2 regions of the Pedobacter sp. UYP24 genome follow, and region 2 is predicted to be linked to the other one. Evidence: riboswitches for the same ligand, from Rfam matches in the RefSeq annotation. Region 2 holds a riboswitch; the other holds the start of a gene.

Region 1 (3,428 bases), on a different contig from region 2:
TTGCTAGTAATATTAAATTTTCTATTCTGCTATTTTCAATGATTGACCATTCAAGTGCCTGCTGGCCACCTAATGAACCACCAATCAATACTTTGATATTCTTAATTTCCAGGTGTACGGCCAACAAACGGTGAGCTGCCACAAGGTCTCTTATGGTAAATTCCGGAAAAGCAAGATAGTGAGGTAAACCAGTAGTCGCGTTAGTACTCAAAGGATTGCTGGTACCATAATGTGATCCCAATACATTGGCACAAATTATATAGTGTTCGGCTGGATTAAATAAATCATTCTCTCCAAAAAGACCTTTCCACCAGTCTAATACGTCAGCATTAGCTGTTAAAGCATGGCATACCCAAATTACGTTGTCCTTATCTGCATTTAATTTACCCCAAGTCTGATAAGCTATTTGAAGGCCTGCAAGTGTTTTGCCGCTTTCAAATTCGAAAATATCATTGTGGAAATAGGTAGAAATAGTACTCATTCAATTAATTGGGATAATGGATATTAGTGAAAAATAGCGGCAAATGCCTGTTCAAGATCAGCCTTGATGTCATCTATATGTTCAATTCCGACAGATATTCTCAGTAAACTTGGAGTTACGCCAGCAGCTAATTGTTCAGATGCACTTAGTTGCTGATGCGTAGTAGCCGCTGGTTGGATAATCAGCGTTTTCGCATCACCCATGTTTGCGAGGTGGCTGATCAGCTTAAGGCTGTCTACCAGCTTGGTAGCATTTTCGAGATCGCCGTTTAGTTCAAATGACAACACTGCGCCAAATCCATTTTTAAGATATTTTTTGGCATTCTCATGATATGGACTGCTTTTTAATCCCGGATAGTTAACTTTTTTTACTGCCTCATGGTCTTCCAGCCATTTGGCCAATTCCAAAGAATTATCTACATGGCGCTGAACTCTGAGTGATAATGTTTCCAGACCCTGAATTAATTGAAAGGAATTAAATGGTGAAATGGCAGGACCAAAATCTCTTAATCCCTCAACTCTTGCACGAATGATGAACTGGATATTGCCGAATGGCCCAGCGGCTCCAAAAACATCACTAAAAACTAGTCCGTGGTAACCTTCAGAAGGTTCACTGAATTGAGGGAATTTTCCATTACCCCAATTGTAATTTCCGCCGTCAACAATTACTCCACCAATACTGGTTCCGTGTCCACCAATCCATTTTGTGGCGGATTGAACAACGATGTGGGCACCATGTTCCAATGGTCTAAACAAGTATCCTGCAGCGCCGAAAGTATTGTCTACAATCAATGGCAGATCATGCTTATTGGCAATTGCGGCTAATTTTTCGAAATCAACAACGCTAAAAGCAGGGTTTCCAATAGTTTCCAAATAAATGGCCTTTGTGTTGGCATCTATCTTTCTTTCGAAATCGTCCTCATCATCGCCGTTGGCAAATCTTACCTCTATTCCCAGGCGTTTAAAGGCAACTTTAAATTGATTGTAAGAACCCCCGTAAAGATGAGAAGAAGAGACAAAATTATCCCCAGCCTGTAAAATGTTGTTTAAAGCAATAAACTGGGCTGCTTGTCCTGAGCCAACCGCCAGAGCGGCAACACCTCCTTCTAAGGCAGCAACCCTTTTTTCAAACACATCAGTAGTTGGATTCATGATGCGTGTGTAAATATTTCCAAATTCTTTTAATGCAAACAGGTTTGCACCGTGCTCAGAATTTTTAAATCCAAATGAAGTAGTTTGGTAAATAGGAACCGCCCTTGATCCTGTTGTAGGATCGATTTCCTGACCTGCATGTAATTGTAATGTTTCGAATTTATAGGAAGTTGACATGTTTTCTTATTTAAATGAATTGATAGAACTGAATTTTACCCCGCCGAGGAGCGCAATATTTTCCGTACCCTTTTTATGGGCCTTCCTAATGAATAGAGAAATGCAAATGGAAGATTTATAAATTATAATATGCAACAGCACATACACAATACGCACTGAGGTATAAAAAAATTCATTTGCTCTGGTGAGAATTTTTCATTTTTCATTTCGTTCCAATTTATCTTTCCAATAAGCACCATGCTTCTCGGTCAGGAATTGGCACCTTCTCCATTTTGGGAGGGTTGCCAGTGGGTCATAGAGCCTGTCTCTCGCCACTTCTTTATAAATCAAACCTGTAAAATAGGATTGACTTTTCTAGCTATCGCTAGATATTAGTACAAATGTAATGGGGTAGTTTGCAAAAACCAAAATATAATTCTGAATATTTTGTAACTAATTGATTTTTAAAAATATAATTTATTTAACACGAGCTTAATCTATACAGATTTACACTGTTTATTGCTGCAAAGCTTGGTCAATATCCATAATTAGATCGTCAATATGCTCCAGGCCTACTGATATCCGAATTAAATTCTGTGGGGTTTTGGTATCCGGCCCTTCTACCGATGCACGGTGTTCTATCAAGCTCTCCACTCCCCCTAAGCTGGTTGCCTGGGAAAATATTTTAACGGCATTCACTACGCGTCGGGCTTCATCAGCACCACCTTTAACCAGAATGGAAAGCATTCCGCCGAAAGCAGTCATCTGTTTTCTTGCAATCTCGTATTGTGGGTGAGAAGGTAAGCCGGGATAAAAGACTTTTTCCACTGCATCATGTGCTTCCAAAAACTCAGCGAGCGCAAACCCATTTTCACTATGTGCTCGCATTCGGTAGGGCATGGTTTTAATGCTTCTTAATAATAAAAAGCAATCGAAAGGTGAGGGAACAGCGCCGCCAATCTGTTGTACATTGCGTACTGCCTGCCACAGATCATCTTGTTTGGCTGTAATTAATACACCCCCTAAAACATCGCTATGCCCTCCAATGTATTTTGTTGATGAATGCATTACAATATCTGCACCTAGTAATATTGGATTTTGGAGGCATGGAGAAGCAAACGTACTGTCGCATGCCAATACCAAATTGTTTTCATTTGCAATTGCAGCAATAGCTTCAATATCTGTTATTTTAAGTAACGGGTTTGATGGGGTCTCAGTCCAAATTAAAACAGTATTAAGCTTAATATAAGATTTGATCAGCTCTAAATTTGTTTGATCTATAAAATCGAACTCCAGTGTTTCTGCAAAAATAGATTGCAATTGTTTCTTAAATCCCCAGTACATATCGTCGGGTGCGATAATATGACTGCCTGGCTTTAATGCTTGAAAAAGACTCATGCCAGCCGTGTTGCCTGAAGAAAATGCACAAGCATCCACACCCTTTTCCAATTCAGCAAGAGTTTTCTCAAGATTCGATCTGTTTGGATTACTAACCCTGCTGTAAACATGTCCACCAGAATAGCCACCATCCTCATCTCTTAAAAACGTAGTTGACAAGCTGATCGGTTTTATTACATCATTTGTGCTCGCTTTAAATAGGTTTCCGGCGTGTATAGCTAGAGTTTCAGTCTTCATTATAT
Region 2 (3,428 bases):
TGTCCAGTTTTTCTTGTTCAATAAAAGGCAGTAAATAAGCCACAGCCTTTTTCATTACACGGGCAGATTTAACCACCTGCGGAAGGAACATTTTACCAGCACCAAAAAGATCGCCCACAATATTCATCCCATCCATTAATGGGCCTTCAATCACATGTATTGGTCGGGGGTACTTTTGTCTGGCTTCTTCCACATCTGCATCAAGGTATTCAATAATGCCCTTAACCAGCGCATGCGATAAACGAGATTCAACTGGTTCTTTTCTCCACTCTTCATCACGTATAATCTCCTTGCCTTTAGATTTTATGGTATCCGCAAATTCTACTAATCTTTCAGTAGCATCATCTCTCCTGTTTAGTAAAACATCTTCCACAAGGATAAGCAACTCAGGAGGTATCTCCTGATAAACTTCTAACATTCCCGCGTTTACAATACCCATATCCAAACCAGCTTTAATAGCGTGGTATAAAAAGGCAGAGTGCATTGCTTCTCTTACGGTATTATTACCCCTAAAAGAGAAAGAGATGTTAGATACTCCGCCACTTACCTTAGCAAAAGGAAGATTTTCCTTAATCCATCTGGTAGCATTTATAAAATCTACTGCATAATTATTATGCTCTTCCAAACCTGTTGCAACGGTAAGTATGTTCGGATCAAAGATGATGTCTTGCGGTGGAAAACCGATCTCATCAACCAATATGTCATAAGATCTTTTACATATCTCTTTTCTTCTTTCAAAATTATCTGCCTGTCCCTTTTCATCAAAAGCCATCACTACTACGGCAGCTCCATAAGTCATCACCTTCCGTGCACTTTCCCTGAATTTGTCCTCACCCTCTTTTAAAGAAATGGAGTTTACAATTCCTTTGCCTTGCAGGCATTTTAACCCAGCTTCAATCACCGTCCATTTGGACGAATCCACCATGATTGGAAGTTTAGAAATATCAGGTTCAGAGGCAATCAAGTTCAAGAACTTGGTCATTGATGCTTCAGAATCAATCATTCCCTCGTCCATATTCACGTCAATCACCTGCGCACCCCCTTCTACCTGCTGTCTTGCAACAGTTAGGGCGGCTTCGAAATCTCCGCTAAGGATAAGCTTTGAAAATTTGGGCGAACCTGTAATATTTGTACGCTCACCAATATTTACAAATATACTTTCAGGGGTAATAGCCACCGGCTCTAAGCCACTTAACCGCATATAAGTAGAAATTTCAGGGATCTTTCTCGGTTCTACACCCTTAGCTTTTTCAGCAATACAGCCTATATGATCTGGCGTGGTACCACAGCATCCACCCACAATATTTACAAAGCCATGTTGTATAAAATCTCCAACCAGGCGTGCAGTTTCATGCGGCATCTCATCATAAGCGCCAAATTCATTTGGTAACCCCGCATTTGGATAGGCAGATACATAACAGCCCGCCTTGGCAGAAAGCTCTTCAATATGCGGTCTCATGTCTTTAGCGCCCAGCGCGCAATTAAAACCAATACTCAATGGCTCGGCGTGAATTACAGAGTTCAAAAAAGCCTCAACCGTTTGACCAGACAATGTTCTGCCCGAAGCATCTGTAATGGTGCCTGAGATCATGATCTCTATTTTTTTGCCTATTACGGTCTCATATTGTTTAATAGCGTAAATGGCAGCTTTGGCGTTTAATGTATCAAAGATAGTTTCAATTAGCAGCACATCTGCACCGCCATCAACCAAGCCCCTAATCTGTACATCGTAAGCATCCACCAGCTGATCAAAAGTAAGCGCCCTGTAACCTGGGTCATTTACATCAGGAGAGATGGATAGCGTCCTGTTAGTAGGGCCAACAGCACCAGCAACAAAGCACTGCCTGCCAGGATTAAGCGCCATAAATTCAGTAATGGCTTCTTTGGCAATTTTGGCGCCTTCAAAGCTCATTTCATAATCCAACTCTTCCATCTGGTAATCTGCCAGGGAAATGCGCTGTGTACTAAAAGTATTTGTTTCAATAATATCAGTTCCGGCCTTCAGGTATTCTGTATGAATAGCCTTGATAATGTCAGGCCTTGTAATGTTAAGCAAATCATTGTTTCCCTTTACATCACAAGGGTGATCTTTAAAACGCTCCCCTCTAAAATCCTCTTCGGTTAAAACATAGCGCTGGATCATAGTACCCATTGCACCGTCGATAATCAGAATACGTTTTTCTAATTCTTCTCTAATGTTCATTTAAATAGTATCCATATGAGTTGATAATAAGCTGTTTTTGATAGTGGACAAAGCCAAAACAAGTGCCGAACGAATTACAAACAAAGCTTAAGGGAAATATTGAAGTCTGCTAACCGATTGGCACCAATGCTATCAACTAACTTATCTTTCAGAGGCCAAATAACCGGCTTCAGTAGAATGTAGCACCTTGTAAGCACAGGTTGCTAAGACTTCGCAGGGTCTAATCCCTCCGTCTTTCTCTATAAGCAGTACAAAAATGCAACAAAGAAAAATGATTTCCAAAAAAACAGCTATTAATACGAATAAAGTTCGCTATATGGCGCTCTTTACACCCACAAGGGGAATTTAATTTTGATATGGCGCGTTCGTCGAATAATAAGGGGAGTTGGTCGTCACTTACCCAGTACTGGTATAGTATCCCAAATACCCTTGCAACGTTTTTGTCATCGCTGCGTCTTAATAACAAACAAAAGAAAAAACCTCAAAAATTCAAACGACATGAAAACTCTAACAAAAACATTCTTCGCAGCAGCATTAACAGCAGTAGTTCTAACTTCATCTGCATTTACAACATTTGCAGCCGGGCAAACCACCACAACCACTACAAGAATTACAGCAGCAAATGGCTTTAACAAAATTTGGGTGAGCGGAAACGTAAAAATTGTGCTAACACAGGGTGAGAAAGAAATAGTTCAGGTATCTGATAGCTTCAATCCTGAGAAAACATCTGTATTAACCAATGGCCAAACGCTGTATATAAATTCAATGGAATCCTCACAAGTAACAATCAACATTACGGTTAAAGACCTCCAACGCGTTGAAGCATACGGACAATCTGTTGTGCTAACCAGCAATAATTTTGATGTAAAATATCTTCAATTGTTTTTAAACCAAAACGCTACGGCCAAAATCAAAGCCACTGTGAGCAGTATCTACAGTGTAGTGTCTGATAATGCAGTATTAAAAATAAGCGGCGCTGCAGATCAAAGTACAATAGTAGCAAGCAATATGAGCAACGTTAAGCTCAATAACTTCGCAAGTTTAAAATCTTCGCAATTTGCATCAGAGGCAATAATGATTGCGGAAAGATCAATAATTGCCAACGCTAAATAATAGTTGCCAAACCCTTTCCACAAATACCGCCTGGTAACTGCTAAATGTTTACTTTGTGGTATTGGTAAGCAAACTACATGAAAAAAATAGCATTACTTATTGGCGCTACCGG

Evidence for each region. A riboswitch is a leader RNA that binds a small molecule or an ion and turns the genes downstream of it on or off. The one in region 2 is predicted to bind S-adenosylmethionine.
Region 1: it holds a riboswitch for S-adenosylmethionine, as region 2 does, so the genes downstream of both, ACVWYN_RS06615 (O-acetylhomoserine aminocarboxypropyltransferase/cysteine synthase family protein) here and metH (methionine synthase) in region 2, are expected to answer to the same signal.

The regions. Positions count from the first base shown of each region.
Region 1 is NZ_JBSRZD010000002.1:443,338-446,765, reverse strand. It holds gene ACVWYN_RS06620 (homoserine O-acetyltransferase family protein) at 1-481, opposite strand, end outside; gene ACVWYN_RS06615 (O-acetylhomoserine aminocarboxypropyltransferase/cysteine synthase family protein) at 505-1,809, opposite strand; SAM riboswitch class I at 2,024-2,137, opposite strand; gene ACVWYN_RS06610 (trans-sulfuration enzyme family protein) at 2,305-3,423, opposite strand.
Region 2 is NZ_JBSRZD010000005.1:54,666-58,093, forward strand. It holds gene metH (methionine synthase) at 1-2,203, opposite strand, end outside; SAM riboswitch class I at 2,342-2,451, opposite strand; gene ACVWYN_RS11285 (GIN domain-containing protein) at 2,702-3,316, shown strand; gene ACVWYN_RS11290 (NAD(P)H-binding protein) at 3,394-3,428, shown strand, end outside.